DNA from 3 places in the Pseudomonas viridinivis genome. Region 1 is predicted to be linked to each of the others. Evidence: riboswitches for the same ligand, from Rfam matches in the RefSeq annotation. Region 1 holds a riboswitch; each other region holds the start of a gene.
The links. Region 1 has a riboswitch for cobalamin ahead of AABC73_RS15745 (CbtB-domain containing protein). Riboswitches for the same ligand answer to the same signal wherever they lie in the genome.
Positions count from the first base shown of each region.

Region 1 (6,851 bases):
CCCAGGGTTGCGCCAAATCGCAATCCAGAGGATCAAATCCAAGTTCGAAGGATTTGCTCAAGACGCGTAACAGACTGGATTGCGCACCTCGCCCGTCACCGCGCGGAATACGCAGCAGGGCCAGCAACGTATCGATACGCAGCCGTCCGCTTGGAGACTCGCCGAAGATATGCAGACCGTCGCGAATCTGCGATTCCTTCAGGTCGCATAAATAGGTATCCAGGCGCGGCAGCCAGGTTGCGGCGTCGCTGTCATTGACCGACTCAAGCGCCAGCTCACGGTCGATGTGGGTCTCGCGCACCAGCTTGAGGATGTCGCGTTGCAGTTCCAGGGCGCGACGCGGATCGAGCAGCTGGGCGTCGTAGTATTCATCGGCGAGCAATTCAAGGTTACGCAACGGCCCGTATGTCTCGGCGCGGGTCAGCGGCGGCATCAGGTGGTCGATAATGACCGCCTGGGTGCGCCGTTTGGCCTGGGCGCCCTCGCCCGGATCATTGACGATGAACGGATAGATATTCGGCATCGCGCCCAGCACCACATCCGGCCAGCAACTCTCGGACAAACCAACGCCTTTACCCGGCAACCATTCCAGATTGCCGTGTTTGCCGACATGGATCACCGCATTGGCGCCATAGACGTTGCGCAACCAGAAGTAGAACGCCAGATAGCCATGGGGCGGCACCAGATCCGGGTCGTGATAAACCGCGCTGTGGTCCACCTGATAACCCCGGGCAGGCTGGATACCGATGAAGGTCAGGCCGAAGCGCAGACCGGCAATCATCATCCGACCGGCGCGAAACATGGGATCTGCTTCCGGCGCACCCCACCGGACGTTGACCGCTTCCCGGTTGGCCGCTGGCATTGTTTTAAAAGCCGCGAGATATTCACCCAGCGCCATGCTTTGCTCACACGGGCGCAAATCCAGACTGTCCAGGTCATTGGTCACGCCACCGAGCAGTTGGTGAATCAGCGCAGAGCCTGTTTCAGGCAAGGGTTCCAATGGGTAACCTTCAGCCTGCATCGCACGCAGAATATTCAGCGCCGCTGCCGGAGTATCGAGGCCTACGCCGTTGCCGATACGTCCGTCGCGGGTCGGGTAATTGGCCAGAATCAAGGCGACACGTTTTTCCGCATTGGGCAAACGCGCCAGCAGGATCCAGCGCCGCGCCAGCTCGGCGACGAAATCCATGCGTTCCGGCTGTGCGCGGTAGCAAACCACATCCGACTGGCTGCGCTCACTGTGCCACGCCAGATCCTTGAAGCTGATCGGGCGACTGATGATGCGTCCATCCAGCTCCGGCAAGGCAATGTGCATTGCCAGATCCCGGGCGCCGAGGCCTTGCTCGCTGGCGCGCCAGCCCGGTTCGTTGTCCTGGGCGCAGATGGCCTGAATGACCGGGATATTGCGGCGAAACGGCCGCAAGTGTGGCGCCTCAGGACTGGACTGGGCAAAGCCGGTGGTATTGAGGATCAACTCAGCCTCAACCTCGTCCAGCCAATCTTCCACCAGCGTCATGCAGCCCGCCTCTTTAAGGCTCGCCACGGCAATCGGCAGAGGATTCAAACCCTGAGCCTGCAAGCGCAGGCAAAACTCATCAATAAAGGCGGTATTGGCGGCCTGAAGATGCGAGCGATAGAACAGCAGCGCCACAACCGGTTGATCGGCCTGCCAGTCGGCCTGCCAATCACTGAGTTCAGCGCGGGAGGTGTTTGGGTGATAAATCGCCGTGCGCGGCAAGGGCAGTGGCTCGGACCAGGAATAATCCCGCCCCAGCCAACCACTCGCAAGGCAGCGATACAGTTCCAGCGCATTGTGCATGCCGCCTTGGCGCAAAAACTGCCAAATACGCTGGCAGTCCTCTGCGGTGACGGTGCTCAAATCGGTGAGCTCCGGGTCCGCGTTGTCGCAGCCTGGCACCAGAATGACCTGCACGCCTCGCCCGGCCAGCTCGATCAACCGCTCGACGCCGTAGCGCCAGTAGCCGATGCCACCATGCAAGGAAATAAGGATGACTTTGGCGTGGCGCAGCACTTGGTCGACATAAAGGTCAACCGAAGCATGATTTTGCACCTGCATCGGGTTGGCCAGACGCAGGCTTGGATAATCATCCGGCAACTGTTGCGCGGCCTCGGCAAGCAAGGCCAGGCTTGAGTCGCCGCTACAGAGAATCACCAGCTCGGCGGGGGTTTGGCCCAGGTCGGCGATGCTGTCGTCCGGTACAAAACCACCGGGCTGGGTTCTCAGTAAATGCATGGGTCAGCCAGCAACCGCAGCACGCAGCTGTGCTTCAAGTACCGCAGCGTCCAGTTTCTGGCCGATCAGCACCAGATTGGTCGCGCGCTCTTCGTCAGCACCCCAGGCGCGGTCGAAATGTTTGTCGAAACGCGTACCCACGCCTTGAATCAGCAAGCGCATTGGCTTGCCGGGAATGGCCGCAAAACCCTTGACACGCAAGACGCCGTGTTCAACCACCAGTTGCGTGAGCGCATCGAGCAACAGGCTTTCGTCGGCTTGCGGCAGCTTGATGGAGATCGAGTCAAAGGCGTCATGATCGTGATCGTCATGGTCGTCGCCTTCGTGGTGATCGTGGTGGGTCTTGCGGGCATCGATATGCAGTTCGGATTCCGCACCCAAGCCCAGCAATACGCTGATCGGCAAACGGCCGCTGCTGGCTTCGATGACCTTGACCGCTGGTGGCAATTCTTCGGAAACCTCGGCGCGCACGGCAGCCAGACCTGCGGCGTCGATCATGTCGGCTTTGTTCAGGATAACGAGGTCGGCACTGGCCAGTTGGTCGGCAAACAGCTCGTGCAGCGGCGATTCGTGGTCCAGGTTCGGATCCAGCTTGCGCTGGGCGTCGACCTGATCCGGGAATGCAGCGAAGGTGCCGGCCAGCACCGCCGGGCTGTCGACCACGGTAATCACGGCATCCACGGTGCAGGCGTTGCGGATTTCCGGCCATTGGAAGGCTTGTACCAGTGGCTTGGGCAACGCCAGACCTGAGGTTTCGATGAGGATGTGATCAAGATCGCCGCGACGCGCTACCAGTTCGCGCATCACCGGGAAGAATTCTTCCTGGACGGTGCAGCACAAGCAGCCATTGGCCAGCTCGTAAACCCGGCCGTTGGCTTCTTCTTCAGTACAACCGATGGTGCATTGCTTGAGGATTTCGCCGTCGATGCCCAGCTCGCCGAACTCGTTGACGATCACCGCGATGCGCCGCCCTTCAGCGTTGTCGAGCATGTGGCGCAATAACGTGGTTTTACCCGAGCCCAGAAAGCCGGTAACGATGGTGACGGGAAGTTTGGCCAGTGTTTTCATCAGGTGCCCTTTGGCGAAGCGGCGGGCAAACAGGACGAAAACCCGGTGATCAGGCACAGGACTGGATTCGCCACCGGATCACCCCGCCCGGTTGTAGTGAGAATTTGCAGGGCATGATGCCCGGATCGAGGCAGGTCTCCTGGCTTGCGGTTACGGGTGGACAGTCCACCTGCAATTCATGGCGCCTTCCCGCTTGTCGCAGTGGCTGTGCAATGAACCTGACCGCTTACAGTTGCGGGGGCAGCCGCGGCATTGACCGCGTTCCCATCTTAGCTGTGCGCTGTCCGGCTGCATGGCAGCGTGCAGCGCACAGAACCTCGAATCCGCAAGGCTACGCAGTGACCATCGGCAGGTCAATCACAAGCCTGCGTCCGACGCGAACTGATTGACGTTCAGCGCCGGCCCATGCTCTCCTGTACGCCTTGTTCGGGTGCCCTTCACAGGGTGAAACGGGAAACCGGTGCGTTCAGGCCTCATGGCTTGTGCAAGTCCGGCGCTGCCCCCGCAACGGTAAGCGAGTGAAGAGTCAGATCCACTGTGACCGGCAACGGCATGGGAAGGTGACGCTTTCAGGTCGAGCAATCGATCCCTCGCAAGCCCGGAGACCGGCCCGACATGAAACTTCTGACAAACCCGCGGTGGGCGGGCGCTGTTGATCTCTTCTGACGCCTGTCAGCGGAGCTCTCATGCGTTCCCCTCACCTTGCCGACATCCAAGAGGGAAGCGCCATGTCGATCAGTACAACCAGTCATACCGCCAGCACGACCACTGCCACCCAGACTCGACGCCTGACCGCCGCCATCAGCGCTGCCATTCTCGGCGCGTGCCTGGTGTATTTCGCCGGTTTCTCGCACATTGATGCCGTGCACAATGCGGCGCACGACACCCGTCACAGTTCTGCCTTTCCCTGCCATTGAGACCTGACGCCATGTTCAAGCGAATTGCTCAGACGGCGGGGTTTACAGGCCTGATCGCCGCCCTGTTCCTGACCCTGCTGCAAAGTTTCTGGGTCGCGCCACTGATTCTGCAAGCGGAAACCTACGAGAACGCTCCAACCGAACAGGTTCACGAGCACGCCGAAAACGCGCCCACTGGACATGTACACGATGAAGAGGCCTGGTCTCCGCAAGATGGCTGGCAGCGCATTCTGTCCACGACCGGTGGCAATCTGGTGGTCGCGGTCGGCTTCGCGCTGATGCTGGCGGGCCTGTATACCTTGCGCGCTCCGGGCAAGACATCCCAGGGCGTGCTCTGGGGATTGGCAGGTTTTGCGGTGTTCACCCTCGCGCCGACACTTGGCCTGCCGCCAGAACTGCCGGGCACTGCTGCAGCGGACCTGACCCAACGGCAAATCTGGTGGATCGGCACTGCTGCATCGACTGCAGCGGCTTTGGCATTGATCGTGTTCGGCAAGAACTGGCTGCTCAAAGTGCTGGGCGTGGCGATTCTGGTCGTGCCGCATATCATCGGCGCGCCGCAACCGCCGGTGCATGAAAGCCTGGCGCCTGAAGCGCTGGAGTCGCAGTTCAAGATCGCCTCGTTGCTGACCAACGCGCTGTTCTGGATTGCCATGGGCGTGATCAGCGCCTGGCTGTTTCGCCGCAACAATGCCGAACTTGATCAAGCCTGATCAATCGCGGCCGACGCTGGTGGCCGGGCTCGGCTGCCAGCGCGGATGCTCCGCTGGCGTGATGCTTGAGTTGATCGAGTCCAGCCTTCGAAGTCATGACCTTGAGTTGCAAGACCTCAGCGCCCTCGCCTCCATTGACCTGAAAAGCAATGAGCCCGGTCTGCTGGAGCTTGCTCGCCGGCTTCGCTTGCCGCTGACTGTATTCAGTGCACAGCAGCTCAACCCCTACGAAGCGCAATTGACTCATCGTTCGTTGACCGCCTTTGAGCACACCGGCTGTTATGGGATTGCAGAGAGCGCAGCGTTGGCGCTGGCCAGTCGATCAGGTGCTGCACGCTTGCTTATTCCTCGGGTCAATAATCGGCAAGCGACATTTGCCTTGGCCAGCACTGTGCTCGATAGCCGATAATCCGCCTCACACACCGCTTCCACTCAAGAATCTGGAGTTTCCATGACCGTTTTTTTCATCGGCGCAGGCCCTGGCGATCCGGAGTTGATCACGGTCAAGGGGCAGCGCTTGATCCGCAGTTGCCCGGTGATTATCTATGCCGGATCGCTGGTGCCAACGGCCGTGCTAGAGGGCCATAACGCGATTCAGGTCAGCAACAGCGCCGAATTGCATCTCGAACAGATCATCGCCTTGATGAAATCCGCTCATGAACAAGGCCAGGATGTGGCTCGGGTGCATTCAGGTGATCCGAGCCTGTACGGTGCCATCGGCGAACAGATCCGTTATCTGCGCGAATTGAACATTCCCTTCGAGATCATTCCGGGCGTTACCGCAACCGCTGCCTGCGCAGCCTTGCTCGGCACCGAACTGACACTGCCGGATATCTCGCAAAGCGTGATCCTCACCCGCTTCGCCGACAAGACCACAATGCCACCCGGTGAAGAACTGGCCAGTCTGGCGCAACACCGCGCCACCATGGCGATTCATCTCGGGGTCAACAATCTGCACAGGATCGTTGCCGAACTGTTGCCCCATTACGGCAGCGACTGCCCGATTGCTGTCGTGCATCGCGCCAGCTGGCCGGATCAGGATTGGGCGCTGGGCACGCTGGCGGATATCGAGGGCAAGGTGCGTGCGAAGGGCTTTCGGCGCACGGCGCTGATTCTGGTAGGACGTGTTCTGGCTGACCACAGCTTTGGAGAGTCGTCGCTGTATCGTGCGGGGCATGCGCATTTATTCAGGCCGTGATTCCGAACCTCTTGTTGGAGCGAGGCTTGCCCGCGAAGCGTAAGCTCTGCCGACATATCAATGGACTGGAATGAAGCTTTCGCAGACGCCGCTGATGTGGTGCCTGCACCAACGCCCTCCCGGATAAATCCGGTCCTACCGAATAGCGTCGATTTCGCAATCGTGAGCGAATTCATTCTCGAGGCGGCCGGTAGATTCCGTTGGAGCGAGGCTTGCCCGCGAAGCGTAGTCTCAGGCGAAAAATCCATCGTTTTAGAAGACGCTTTCGCGGGCAAGCCTCGTTCCTACAGGGAAATCAGCCACATACCGAAGACACAAAAAACCCCGAACGCGTCGGGGTTTTTGATGCTGCGCAGACCGCTCACTCAGTAGTAAGCGTTCTCTTTTTGCGTGTGGTCAGTGACGTCACGCACGCCGCTCAGCTCAGGGATGCGTTCGAGCAAGGTGCGCTCGATGCCTTCCTTGAGCGTTACATCCGCCTGACCGCAACCCTGGCAACCGCCACCGAATTGCAGCACCGCGATGTTCTTGTCTTCTTCTTCAACGACGTCGATCAGTGTGACCTGCCCGCCGTGGCTGGCAAGACCGGGATTGATCTCGGTTTGCAGGTAATAGCTGATGCGCTCGTTGATCGGGCTGTCGGCGTTGACCATCGGTACTTTGGCGTTTGGCGCCTTGATGGTCAGCTGGCCGCCCATGCG
Region 1 covers NZ_CP151076.1:3,338,317-3,345,167, forward strand. Annotated here, with positions in the region: gene cobN (cobaltochelatase subunit CobN) at 1-2,254, opposite strand, end outside; gene cobW (cobalamin biosynthesis protein CobW) at 2,258-3,322, opposite strand; cobalamin riboswitch at 3,434-3,657, opposite strand; cobalamin riboswitch at 3,734-3,951, shown strand; gene AABC73_RS15745 (CbtB-domain containing protein) at 4,051-4,239, shown strand; gene AABC73_RS15750 (CbtA family protein) at 4,251-4,952, shown strand; gene AABC73_RS15755 (cobalamin biosynthesis protein) at 4,930-5,361, shown strand; gene cobM (precorrin-4 C(11)-methyltransferase) at 5,404-6,150, shown strand; gene nfuA (Fe-S biogenesis protein NfuA) at 6,516-6,851, opposite strand, start outside.

Region 2 (6,851 bases), 860 kb from region 1:
CCTCGACTTCCGTCTGGTGGCGGTTTCGGTTTACGTGCTGGGCATGGCCCTGTTCACCATCGTCATGGGCAACGGTTTCGCGGCCTTCCCGGTGATGACCGGCGGCATTGGCGTACCGGTGCTGGTCGGCATGTACGGCGGCAATCCGGCAGTGGTCGCGGCCATCGGCATGTTCTCCGGCTATTGCGGCACGCTGATGACGCCCATGGCGGCCAACTACAACATCGTCCCGGCAGCGTTGCTGGAGTTGCCGGACAAATACGCGGTCATCAAGGCGCAGATCCCCACGGCGCTGCCGATGCTGGTCGCCAACATCCTGCTGTTGTATTTCCTCATGTAGCCTTCGAGCGGCCTCCGTTAACCCACAGCGCCCGCGACTTTCGCGGGCGTTGTGTTTGTGCGTAGGATGGCCACCGGTTTACTGAGATGGGTCATCGATGGACATTGTTCCTGCCGCACAGCAAGACGTCGTCGCCGTGCTGGAATTCGTATTGCGCGCCCGCAGGGAAATCTTCCCGATGCTTGATTCCGCTGGCCTGCCGGCGGATCTAGCCAACTTTGCCCGGGTGTATATCGAAGACGGCAGCGGCAAGTTCCTGATTGCCCGGCGCGATGGGGAAATCGTCGCGGCCATCGGCTACCTGCCTTACGACGGCCGATTCGCCCAGCTGGATTACGGCCAGCAGCGCGTAGTGGAAATCGTGCGGCTGTTCGTCATCCCCGAATTTCGCCGCTCAGGGCTGGCGACCCGGATTTTTCTGGAACTCAAGGAACATGCGCGTCAGCAGGGCGTTGAGGTGTTGTATCTGCACACCCATCCATTCCTGCCGGGCGCGGTCGGCTTCTGGCAGCGGCAGGGTTTCCATGTGGTTGATGTCGAGGCCGATCCGGTTTGGCGGACGACGCATATGGAGTGCGGGTTGTTGTGATTGCTGATCTTGTGGGAAAAAGCGTCCCCGACAAGCGCTGAAGATCCCTTGGCAACCCGACGCCTTCCCGGACAAGTCCGGTCCTGCCGAGTCACACAACCCGGTAGGAGGGGACTTGTCCCCGAAGACGCCGGTGCAAGCGCTGAGGATCTTCCTTGGCAGTCCCGACGTCTTCGCGGACAAGTCCGCTCCCACGGGATTTATGTGTTTTTTCGGGCCGTGCGGTTATGAACGAAACCGCAAAATCCGCGCACCATCGTGTGGATCAATCAGGTAGTGGGCTTCAACGCCAAACGTGCTGCGCAGCAGTTCGCAAGTCAGCACCTGGGCTGGCTCGCCAATAGCGATCAGCTCGCCTTTGTCCATTACCGCCAGTCGATCACAGGCCAAGGCCTGATTGAGGTCGTGCAGGGCAATCATTGTGGTCACCGGCAGCGATCTCACCAGACCGAGAATGCTCAGCTGATGCTGGATATCCAGGTGATTGGTGGGTTCGTCCAGCAGCAGGATTTGCGGGCGTTGCGCCAAAGCGCGGGCGATGTGCACGCGCTGGCGTTCGCCGCCGGAAAGGCTGTGCCAGGCGCGCTTGCGCTTATCGGCCATGTCCACATCGACCAGTGCCTGCTGAACGATTTCATCGTCGACAGCGGACCATGGCGTCAGCGCCGAAAGCCAGGGCGTGCGCCCCAGTTCCACGGCGTCCAGCACACTGATGGCGTCCGAGGTTTCGGCCTGTTGCTCGACCACCGCAATCATCTGTGCGATATCACGGCGCGTCATGTCGGTTAGCGCCTCGCCGTCGAGCTGAATACGGCCGCTGTCGGGTGGTCTGATGCCCGACAGCAATTTGAGCAGGCTGGATTTGCCGGAACCGTTCGGGCCGATCAAGCCCAGGGTTTCCCCGCGTTGCAGATCCAGACTGACACCTTTGAGGATAAGGTTGCCTTTGACTGACCAGCTCAGGTCAGAACACGCCATCACACGGGTCTCAAGCGCAGGCATTTGCAGGCTATTCATCGGCCACCCTTGGCTTTGATCAGGATTACGGCAAATACCGGTGCGCCAATCAGCGCGGTGATCACGCCGACCGGCAGCACCTGGCCCTTGATGACGGTGCGCGACAGCACGTCGGCGGCGATCAGGAACAGCGCGCCACTTAACGCGCTGAGCGGGATCAGCCGTCCATGACGCACGCCCACCAACAGACGCGCGGCATGCGGCACCACCAGACCGACGAAACCGATGGAACCCACCAGCGACACCATCACCGCCGTGACCAGCGCAACCGTGGCGATCAGGACCACTTGAACACGTCGCACCGGGATGCCAAGCGCGGCGGCCGAATCGCTGCCGAACATGAACGCATCCAGCGCGCGGCGATGCCACAGGCAAATCGCCAGCCCGATCAACACCACCGGCACCGCCAATGTCACCGATTGCCAGCGCACCCCGCTGAGGTTGCCCAACAACCAGAACATGATGCCCCGCGCCTGTTCGGAGCTGGCCGACTTGGTAATCAGAAACGAAGTCAGCGCATTGAACAGCTGTGAACCGGCGATGCCTGCGAGGATGATTTGCCCGCTGCCGCTGACCGCTCCGGTGCTGCGCGCCAGCAAGGCGACCAGCGCAAAGGCAGCCACCGCGCCAGCAAAGGCGCCCATTGACAAGGAAATGGCTCCGGCGCCGAGGCCGATGATCGACACCAGCACCGCGCCGGTCGAAGCTCCGGCGGAAATCCCCAGTAGATATGGATCGGCCAGCGGATTACGCAGCAGTGACTGCAACACCACCCCGGAAATCGCCAGCCCGGCGCCACATGCGGCGGCAACCAGCGCGCGGGTCAGGCGGTAGTTCCAGACGATGCCTTCATCAATAGGGTCCAGCACAAAACCGGCGCCCCACAGCTTGTTGGCCAGCACCTGAAACACCAGCGACAGGCTGATCGGCGTCTCGCCAATGGCGATGCCGGCCAGAATCGCGGCCAGCAATACCGGGATCACCCACGCTGCGTGCAGACAGACCCTGCGCAGAACCTGACCGCCGGTCACTGCTCTCATTTGCCCGGATCAACCTGATCAATGGCGCTGGCCAGTTCGTTGATGCCGTCAAACATACGCACCGAGGCCTGCATGGCGTCGGCATCAAGGATCACGATGCGGTTGTGTTTCACGGCATCCATGTTTTTGGTCACCGGATCGGACTTGAGAAATTCCAGTTTTTTCTGGAAGTCGTCAGCAGGGAAGCGACGGCGATCCATGCGCGCGATGACCAGCACCGTAGGGTTGGCCTTGGCGATGGTTTCCCAGCCGACGGTTGGCCATTCTTCATCGGACTCGATCACGTTACGCAGGCCGAGGGTGTTCATCATGAAATCCGGCACGCCTTTGCGCCCGGCCACGTACGGGTCGATGTGCAGGTCGGCGCTGGAAAACCAGAACAGCGCCGATGCATCGGTCAAGTGCTTGGCCTTGACGCTGACCTGAGCCTTGGTCAAACCGGCACGCAGCTGCGCGCTCAACTCATCGCCACGGTCCTGCACGTCGAAGATCTGCGCTAGCTGCGCGACGGTCTTGAATACAGTTTCCACGGAAAATGGCTTGAGCCGCGTGCCATCGGCGCCAACCAGATTGTCTTTGCCTTCGCAGTCCGACGGCATGATGTAGGTCGGGATATTCAGTTCGCTGAACTGCTCGCGGGTGCCGACCGCGCCTTGCGGGCCGACCATCCATTCAAACTGCACCGGCACCAGGTCAGGGCGTTTGCCGATCACTGATTCGAAGCTCGGCTCGTTATCGGCCAGGCGCGGAATACGCTCGTTCTGCGCCTTGAACTGTGGCAGGACCTCGTTGAACCACAGCGAAGTGCCGGCCACTTTGTCGGCCAGCCCAAGGGAGTAGAGGATTTCAGTACCGGCCTGGCCGATGGTGACTGTTTTGCCGGGGGCCTGTTTGAAGGTCAACGGCACGCCGCAGTTCTCGACCGTCAGCGGGTAGTGCGTCGGACCGGCGGCCATGGCCAGTGCAGAACATCCAAGGCTGGCAAACAGTACGGCAAGGCGAGGCAACGTCATGAAAGGCTATCTCCATTCGAACGGATGTCCGGACGGCGGTGTAAGGGCAGGAAACACATCAGCCACCGCTGCTGACTGCGGCGGGGCCGGTCGAGCAGGGTCTGGCAGCAACGGCGATGAACCGATTCTGACGGATGTCCTCCCCGGACACCCCGCCGGTGGGTCAATTGCCAGGGCGCGTTTTCGTGCAACCCTGATGTCGGCAGGTCTCCTGACTGACGCGTCATCGCCATGCTCCGGCCTTCCCGGGTTTACCCAGTGGCATCGATGGAGCGGCTCAGCGTCTACAGTTGCGGGGGCAGTTCCGTTTGATGACCCTGAGGCCATCACGGATTCCCTATTAATCCCGTTTGGGAACCGACGGGCGGCATGGTAATGGATATCAACCGCGACGGGGAAGTTTTCCCGGCGGGCGAGTCCCTGGCCTGGAGATTGCTCGCAGTTCACCGGTTGGTGAACCTTATCGGCCGATGGTCGGTCGATACATGCACGCTGGCTGAGTGCTCCGGTGACAAATCGGCGATGATGATGCCCGGCCCGTATTATTTCTGGAGATTTCCCCCTGTGATATCGACTCAACGCACGGCCTGGCTCAAAGCCTGGGGTGCACATGCTTTTACCGCCACCGGCGTGGTCATTGCCTTCATGGCAACCATCGCGCTGTTCGAAGACCAGCCCAAGGCATGCCTGCTTTGGCTGGGCCTTGCGCTGGTGGTAGATGGAGTCGATGGCTCCCTGGCGCGCAAATTCAATGTTCAGTCGGTGCTGCCGGGCTTTGATGGTTCAGTGCTCGATCTGGTCATTGATTACCTGACCTACGTGTTTATTCCGGCGCTGTTCATTTATCGCTACATCGATTTGCCGGATCACACCATGTTGCTCAGCACTGCGGTGATTCTGGTGTCCTCGCTGTTCTGCTTCTGCAATCTGGAAATGAAAAGCAAGGACAACTATTTCCAGGGCTTTCCCGCCGCCTGGAACGTGGTCGCGCTGTGCGTCTACATCATCTCGCCAGCTTCGTGGGTGACGTTGCTGACCGTTTTCGGCCTGGCCCTGCTGACCCTGACGCGGATGAAGTTCCTCCACCCGTTCCGCGTCCGCCGCCTGATGCCACTGAACATCACCGTCACCACGATCTGGCTGGTGTGCAGCGCCTTGCTGGTCATCGACCACCCGGCGCAAAGCCCGACCGTGATGATCGTCTGGTCCGCGATGTCCGCCTATTTCCTGGGGATTTGCCTGTGGCGCACTTCGCTTGAGTGGTTGGGCAAGTTGCGTAGTTGAAGCGAACGACAGCCTGTAGGACCGGCTTGAGTCGGGAGGGCGTTCTCCGGGCGAAGCCGGTCCTACGGATCCGGTATTTGCGGATTTCACACCAGTCATCCAATAAACCGAACTCCCGTCACGCGGCCGCTTCCAAATCAGGTCACCCCCCAATTGATCTGATTCTGCGAGGGCAACATGAGCATACGACCTGTCGACACCCAGGCTGCGCAATCCCCGGGGCCGAACCCCAATCCGATGGAATCCGATGACGAGGCCCGTCCGGACGATGACGTGCGCAACGCCGAGGAAAATGAAGTGGAGCCGGATGATCCGGACATTGCGGGTGATGATGGCTCGGGCGTACCGAGCTAAACCAGCGTGGTAGTCAGCCACGACCATCAGGCGTTGGCCATTTGCAGCGTTACGCCTCGCGCCTGAGCGCGTATGAACAATCCCGGCTGCAAATACTGGCCAGCGACCTGCTTGCATCCCGGCAAAAAAATAGCTCCAGTTGGTGCATTTTCGATAACACCGCCAGCGGTTTTGCTGTGGGCAATGCGCTGGAGTTGCAGACGCTCTTGTCCCGCTGATCCAGGCCGAACATTGTTTCGGGGCGCTGCACGTTCTAGTCTCTGCTCCACTTCTCAACACCGCACGGGAGCCGCCATGCCTTGGTCAGCCAAGCAGTATTCAATTTTCGAGCAACAACGCACGCGCCCCGTGGTTGATCTGGTCGCGGCGATCCCGACGCAGAACGTACAGACGGCGGTGGATCTGGGCTGCGGTCCCGGCAACTCGACAGAAGTGCTGGCTGAACGCTACCCGCAAGCGCAAGTGACCGGCCTGGACAGTTCGGAAAACATGCTGATCGACGCGCGCCAGCGGTTGCCGGCCTTGAGTTTCGAGTTGGCTGACATCGCGGCGTGGAATCCGGCGCAACCACTGGATGTGATTCTCGCCAACGCTTCGTTGCAATGGGTGGCGGATCATGCCGCGCTGTATCCGCGTCTGGTCAGCAAACTCACGCCCGGTGGCAGCCTAGCGGTGCAGACGCCGGACAATTTGCAAGAGCCGGCCCACCGTCTGGCCCGTGAAGTGGCAGCGGACGGCCCTTGGGCGAGCAAGATCGCTGCGGTGAAACATCCTGGTCGCCATGACGCGAGCTTTTATTACTCGCTGCTCAAGGGCCATTGCAGTTCGGTAGACGTATGGCGCACCACCTATTTTCATCCGCTGGAAGGTGGTCATGCGGCGGTGGTCGAGTGGTTCAAGGGTTCGGCATTGCGGCCTTATCTTGAACCGCTGGATGAAACGGAGAAGCACGCGTTCCTGGAACGCTATCTCGCCGCAATCAGCGAAGCTTATCCGGCGCTGGAAGACGGGACGGTATTGTTGCCGTTTCCACGGTTGTTTGTGGTGGCGACGCGCTAAGCCTGGGGCGCCGTCGGGTCCTGGTCGTCATAACGGTCATGCAAGCGCATCCAGTCCATGATTTGCACCTCATTCCTGCCTTTGGGCGTGAGGTCCAGATAGTTGTAGGCGCCGACGAGAATGTCCAGACCTCGGGCGTAGGTTGAGTACGTGTG
Region 2 covers NZ_CP151076.1:4,196,270-4,203,120, reverse strand. Annotated here, with positions in the region: gene AABC73_RS19735 (DUF979 domain-containing protein) at 1-340, shown strand, start outside; gene AABC73_RS19730 (GNAT family N-acetyltransferase) at 438-929, shown strand; gene AABC73_RS19725 (ABC transporter ATP-binding protein) at 1,155-1,946, opposite strand; gene AABC73_RS19720 (iron chelate uptake ABC transporter family permease subunit) at 1,943-2,986, opposite strand; gene AABC73_RS19715 (ABC transporter substrate-binding protein) at 2,983-3,999, opposite strand; cobalamin riboswitch at 4,183-4,376, opposite strand; gene AABC73_RS19710 (CDP-alcohol phosphatidyltransferase family protein) at 4,564-5,283, shown strand; gene AABC73_RS19705 (hypothetical protein) at 5,461-5,637, shown strand; gene AABC73_RS19700 (hypothetical protein) at 5,679-5,855, shown strand; gene tam (trans-aconitate 2-methyltransferase) at 5,932-6,696, shown strand; gene AABC73_RS19690 (thioredoxin family protein) at 6,693-6,851, opposite strand, start outside.
Region 2: another riboswitch for cobalamin. It lies ahead of AABC73_RS19715 (ABC transporter substrate-binding protein); the one in region 1 lies ahead of AABC73_RS15745 (CbtB-domain containing protein).

Region 3 (6,851 bases), 1.3 Mb from region 1:
ATTTCGTCGAGCGGACGTTCTTGCGTCCAGCCTTCCATGACCAGCATCGGTGCCGGGTAAAATTCGCTGACCGGCCCCAGGCACAGCACCGCCAGCGGCTTGGCACCGGCCGGCATGTTCAACAGATCAGCCAACGCCTGGGGTTCGAACAACGACACCCAGCCCATGCCCAGCCCTTCGGCCCGGGCCGCCAGCCACAGGTTCTGAATGGCGCAAGACAACGAAGCCAGGTCCATTTCCGGTAACGTGCGGCGGCCAAAGATGTGTTTCTCACGATCATCCATCAGCGCCGCGACCAGCACTTCCGCGCAATCGTCGATGCCCTCGACCTTGAGCTTCATGAAATCGTCGGCACGCTCGCCCATCGCTTCGGCGGTGCGCATCCGTTCCTGCTCGACCTGCGCCTTGATCTGCGAACGCAAGGCCCGGTCGGTAATGCGAATAAAACGCCACGGCTGCATCAAGCCGACACTGGGCGCCTGATGCGCCGCACCGAGCAGCCGCGCCAGCAGTTCCGGCGCGACCGTACCGCCGCTGAAGTGACGCATGTCCCGGCGTTCGGCAATGGCGCGATACACCGCAGCGCGCTCATCGGCGCTGAAGGCTTGGTCATTCATGGCTTGAAAAGCGCCGCAACCGCTTGAGGATTGGATGGGAAATAAAAGTGCACGTAGGACGCCGTCATACGCCCGTCGCGATAGACCGCTTCCGCGCCGCGCCCGCCGTTGGGGCTGATGCCGCGGGCGATGGGCTGCAATTCGGTGCTGGTCAGCGAATGGTGATAGGTATGGCCGCGCAGCTCGCCTTCCGGCAGCGCGACTGTTTGCAGCGCCAATGCGGCGAGACGCTTTTGCATGACCGCTTCACCGGCGAGCAAGCCCACCAGCTCGGCGCGCTGGCCGTCGACATCGGTCAAGGCGTCCAGCAGATACAACATGCCGCCACACTCGGCCAGCAACGGTTTGCCCGCCTGATGATGCTGGCGAATTGCGTTAAGCATCGACGCGTTCTGGCTCAAGGCCAGGTGGTGCAGTTCCGGGTAACCACCGGGCAGATACAGGCTGTCGGCAGGCGGCAGCACTGAATCGCGGATCGGCGAGAAGAACACCAGCTGCGCACCCATGGCGCGCAGCAGATCCAGGCTGGCGCCGTAAGTGAACGCAAAGGCTTCGTCATGGGCGACGGCAATGGTCACGCCTTCCAGCAAAGGTTCGGCCGGGACAAGGTCCGGCGCGGCGAAGGTCACCGCAGGCGGCAGTTCAACTTCGCAAGTGCTGGCCAGCGCTGCGGCGGCGGCATCCAGACGCAGATCCAGATCATTCAGCTCGCTGGCCTGCACCAGTCCCAGATGCCGGCTTGGCAGTTCGATCCCGGTTTCCCGAGACAACGCGCCGTACCAGCGCAGGCCTTCGGTGAGGCTGCCTTCGAGCAATTGCGCATGCCGTACGGTGCCGACCCGGTTGGCCAGAACGCCAGCGAACGGCAGGTCCGGCTGATAGCGCGCCAGACCCAACGCCAGCGCGCCGAAGGTCTGGGCCATGGCCGTGCCATCGATGACGCCCAGCACCGGTACGCCGAAATAACGCGCCAGATCTGCGCTGGAAGGCGTGCCGTCAAACAGGCCCATCACGCCTTCGATCAGGATCAGGTCGGCTTCACCCGCCGCCTGCCACAACAGGCGGCGGCTTTCATCGGCACCGACCATCCACAAATCCAGCTGATAAACAGGCGCACCGCTGGCGCGCTCCAGAATCATCGGGTCGAGAAAATCCGGGCCGCACTTGAACACGCGAACCTTGCGGCCCTGATTGCGATGCAAACGGGCCAGCGCGGCGGTGACGGTGGTTTTGCCCTGGCCGGAAGCCGGTGCGGCGATCAGAACCGCCGGACAATGACGCGGTTCACTCACAACTCGATGCCTTTTTGCGCGCGGATACCGGCCTGGAAGGCATGTTTGACCACGGTGATTTCAGACACGGTATCGGCCATGTCGATCATTTCCGGTTTGGCGCCACGGCCGGTGACGATCACGTGCTGCATCGGCGGGCGGGCTTGCAGGTCGCCAAGCACCCGCTCGATGTCCAGATAACCGTGCTTGAGGGCGATATTCAGTTCGTCGAGGATCACCATACCAATGGCCGGATCACGCAGCATTTCCAGGGAAACTTCCCACGCGGCTTCGGCGGCGGCGATATCACGCTGGCGGTCCTGGGTTTCCCAAGTGTAGCCCTCGCCCATCACGTGATAGCGAACCTGCTCGGGGAAACGCCGGAAGAAGAACTCCTCGCCGGTGCTGTTGCTGCCTTTGATGAACTGCACGACGCCGCACTGCATGCCGTGGCCCATTGCCCGGGCCAACATGCCGAATGCAGAACTGCTTTTGCCTTTGCCGTTACCGGTCAGAACCAGCAACAGCCCGCATTCATTGGGTGCGCTGGCGATACGCTCGTCCATCACGGCTTTTTTGCGCAGCATGCGCGCCAAATGGCGTTCGTCACGTTCGGGGGATTCGTTCATCTCAGCTCTCCGCTTGAGGGCACGCGAAAGCAGACGGCTGGCAATAGAAAATGACTGGCAGCACGACTTTCGTCATGCCCAGAGCATCGCCCGCCGTGATGCTATTGAATGGATCAGGCCGGTCTCCGGGCTCATGAGCGGGAAAATCCCGACTGTGCGCCTTCCCATGTCCTTGCGGACACAGTGGCATGAAGCACAGCTTCACTCATCTACCGTTGCGGGGGCAGCACCGGGATTGGTCGCCATGGGCGTCCTTACCGGTTTCCCTGTTTCACTCAAGCAATCCGGGGATTTTGAGCACCTGAAACAAAGGGCGCAGGTTAGAGCGTTGAGGTTTGAGCGTCAATCAACTCAGCATCGGGTTGAACCTCGAAAGCCCAGACTTCTCTATCTATTACTGGACCACTGCCCGTTATGGAGATCGATCATGTTTACGCTCAGACCACAGTTCGCGGTTTTGCTACTGGTTGCGGGAGGCCTGGCGGCCTGCGGCGAATCTTCGACCCTGCAAGTCACCGACGGCACCGGGCCGTCCCCCAAGTTGCCGGAACCGAACAAGACGCTGATCCCGACCGTCAACATAGCGCCGGCGGTGGGCTGGGAAAAAGACGCCAAGCCTATCGCCGCCAAAGGCACGCAGGTCGCCGCTTTTGCCGAGCATCTGGACCACCCGCGCTGGCTGTACGTGCTGCCTAATGGCGACGTGCTGGTAGCGGAAACCAATTCGCCGCCCAAGCCTGACGATAATAAAGGCGTTCGCGGCTGGGTTATGGGCAAGGTCATGGGCCGCGCCGGCGCCGGTGTTCCAAGCCCGAATCGCATCACCTTGCTGCGCGACAAGGACCACGACGGCGTTGCCGAAACCCGCACGGTATTCCTGGAAAACCTCAACTCGCCGTTCGGCATGACGCTGGTGGGCAACAAGCTGTATGTGGCCGACACCGACCGCCTCATCAGCTTCCCGTATCAGGAAGGCCAGACCTCGATCAGCGCGCAGCCGACCAAAGTCGTCGATCTGCCCGGCGGCACGCTGAATCACCACTGGACCAAGAACGTTATCGCCAGCAAGGACGGCAGCAAGCTGTATGTGACGGTCGGCTCCAACAGCAACGTCGCCGAGAACGGCCTGGCCGCCGAAGAAGGTCGCGCGGCGATCTGGGAAGTGGACGCCGCGAGTGGCTCCCACCGCATCTTTGCGTCGGGCTTGCGCAACCCCAACGGCATGGATTGGGAACCCACCACCGGCAAACTCTGGACGGCGGTCAACGAGCGTGACGAAATCGGCAGCGATCTGGTGCCGGATTACATCACCTCAGTGCAGGACGGGGCTTTCTACGGCTGGCCGTTCAGCTACTATGGCCAGCATGTGGACGTGCGCGTGACGCCGCAGAATCCGGAATTGGTGGCCAAGGCCATCGCCCCGGACTACGCAGTCGGTCCGCATACCGCGTCACTTGGCCTGGTGTTCGCCGATGGCAAGACGTTGCCGGCGCCGTTCAATGAAGGCGTGTTCATCGGCCAGCATGGCTCCTGGAACCGCAAACCGCACAGCGGCTACAAAGTCCTGTTCGTGCCATTCAGCGGCGGCAAGCCAAGCGGCGCGCCGATTGACCTGCTGACCGGCTTCCTGAATGCCGACGAAAAAGCCCAGGGTCGCCCGGTCGGCGTGGTCAATGATCATCAGGGTGGTTTGCTGGTGGCGGATGACGTGGGGAACAAGATCTGGCGGGTGACTGCGGCGACGGCGCAATAAATCAATACCTGTGCAGACTGTGTGGGAGCAAGCTTGCTTGCGAAGGCGATGGAGCAGACGGCGGAACAGCGTCTGAACCGGCCGACCTCTTCGCGAGCAAGCTCGCTCCCACAGGACAGCCGATAGGCAATCTTTCTTACGGATTACGCGCCAGACTCGACGGCTGAATCACGCGCTTGGCGTTCAGGTAAGCGCGCTGCCAATACGGCTTGTCGAGGCTGTCCAGCTTGACCGTGCCGCCCGTGGCTGGCGCATGCACGAAACGCCCTTCCCCGACGTAAATCCCCGCATGGCTGACCTGCGAACCACCGCCAGTGGCGAAGAACACCAGGTCGCCGGTCTGCAATTGTTCACGGCCCACGTTCGGCGCACGCATGCCGATCATGTCGCGGGTCGAACGAGGCAGCGCAATGCCTGCCGCGTCACGGTAGACGTAACCGATCAGACCGCTGCAATCAAAACCGGAATCAGGAGTGTTGCCGCCCCAGTGATAAGGCGTGCCGACCAGACCGAGAGCGCGAAACATCACGTCTTCGATAGCCGGGGAGAAAACTTCGGGGGGCGCCGCAAGCACCGGGCGCTGAACGATCCGGGGCTGAGGAGGCGGAGGCGCGCTGGCGCACGCGCCGAGCAAGGCAGCAAGAGTAATGACCGCGAGGCGTATCGTAATCGACATGGATACAACAACCTGAGCTGGATGCGGCTGCTTGCCGAGGGCGCTAAATGAGCAAAACAGGCTTATAGCCTGTTTTTGCGTAACACGGTAGCAATTACTTGTGGCGCTTGAGCGTAGTCGTGGTCATTGCAGTTGTCTGCGGCGCGATATTTGGCGATTCCATCGCCAGGGCACGCTTGGCCTCGATGAACGTCTTGCTCCAGTACACATCGTCCAGGCTGTCGACGCGAACACCACCACTGCGACGGCTGCTGGAGTGAATGAACTGATTGTCGCCCAGGTAGATGGCTGCGTGGCTGACGCGACCGCGACCGGCAGTGCTGAAGAACAGCAGATCGCCCGGCTCAAGGTCGTCGCGTTTAACCAGTGGCGCATCGATATTGATCATGTCGCGAGAGGAACGCGGCAGGCTCATGCCGGCTTTCTCCCGGAAGAGGTAACCGATGAAACCGCTGCAATCGAAACCGGTGCTGGTTGAGGTGCCGCCGAAACGGTAGCGGGTACCGATCAGGGATTTGCCACGCTCAAGGATGCTGTCAGCCAGGACTGGCAGCTGATAAGGCTTGTTGTCGGCAAACTGAGCCAGTTCGGCTTCAGTGGCCAGTTCTTCCTGCAACACCGAGCGATCGGAGCGGCTTACGGAGGACTGCGCAGTGATCTGCGTCTTGTACTGCTGTTGCTGCGTATCTTGTTGAGATACCGGCATGTTGGCCGAGCAACCGAACAGTAGTGATACGAGTGCGAGAGGCACGAGGGGTGCGAAGCGAGCTAGCATGGGCACAACCGTGGCTGACTGTTAAGGTGGCGAGACTATGCCAACTATGATCCTCATTTGCAAATTCAATCGAACTATATGTGACTTACCAGTTCGCTCATGACATGTACCGCCCGGCACTGCAAAAAAGCGTCCATCTGCGGACTCTGGTCGGTAGGCGTCAAATTAATCTCCGCCGTAAAACCGCCGCAAACCCTTGTCCTGAACAGGGGTTCATGGATGTAGGGGAAGCTTGCAGTGGTGCCTATGCTCAACACCGCATCAAAGCCTTTTGCCATCTCTTGATGCAGGGTTTCCAGCGCCAGCTCCGGCAGCATTTCCTCGAATAAAACGACGGACGGTCGCAGAATGCCACCACAGCGACTGCACAGCGGCGGCAACGGCCGGTCCAAGTTGGCAGTCCATTGTGGGTCTTGCGCAGCGCATGATTGGCAATAAACAGGTGCCAGCTGACCATGAATCTCGATCAGACGCTCCGGCGGGCTGCCCGCAGCGCGATGATAACCATCGACATTTTGCGTCAGCACCCAGCACTCGGGCTTCTTGCGTTGCAGCTCGGCGATGGCGTAATGCGCTTCATTGGGCTGCGCCCCGAGGCAGGCCTTGGCCAGTTGCGCGATGTATTTCCAGCACAGGGCAGGATCACGACGCAGCATCGGCCCGGACAGGGCCATTTCTATCGGCAGACCGTCGGCAGTCTTGTCGTTGTACAGGCCGCCAACACCACGATAAGTCGGCAAACCGGAATCGGCAGACAGCCCGGCGCCGGTGATGATCAGAATTCGCCGGGCATGTCGCAACGCTGCTGCAACCTGCGACACCAACGCCTGATCTACCACCCCAGCGTCTCTTTGAGAAACGGAATGGTCAGCTTGCGTTGCGCCTGCAAGGAAGCCTGATCGAGGCGCTCAAGCAGCTCGAACAACGCGCTCATGCTGCGTGTGCCGCGCGTCAGGATGAAATGCCCGACCTCATCGGTCAGGTGCAGCCCGCGTCGCGAGGCACGCAGTTGCAGGGCGCGCAGTTTGTCTTCGTCCGACAGGCCACGCATCTGGAACACCAGAGCCATGGTCAGGCGCGATTTTAGATCGGGGAGTTTGACCGGCAGTTCGCGAGGCGATTGCGACGCC
Region 3 covers NZ_CP151076.1:4,654,603-4,661,453, forward strand. Annotated here, with positions in the region: gene bluB (5,6-dimethylbenzimidazole synthase) at 1-617, opposite strand, end outside; gene AABC73_RS21690 (cobyrinate a,c-diamide synthase) at 614-1,909, opposite strand; gene cobO (cob(I)yrinic acid a,c-diamide adenosyltransferase) at 1,906-2,517, opposite strand; cobalamin riboswitch at 2,616-2,837, opposite strand; gene AABC73_RS21700 (sorbosone dehydrogenase family protein) at 2,945-4,270, shown strand; gene AABC73_RS21705 (C40 family peptidase) at 4,407-4,946, opposite strand; gene AABC73_RS21710 (C40 family peptidase) at 5,041-5,721, opposite strand; gene AABC73_RS21715 (NAD-dependent deacylase) at 5,796-6,560, opposite strand; gene hda (DnaA regulatory inactivator Hda) at 6,554-6,851, opposite strand, start outside.
Region 3: another riboswitch for cobalamin. It lies ahead of cobO (cob(I)yrinic acid a,c-diamide adenosyltransferase); the one in region 1 lies ahead of AABC73_RS15745 (CbtB-domain containing protein).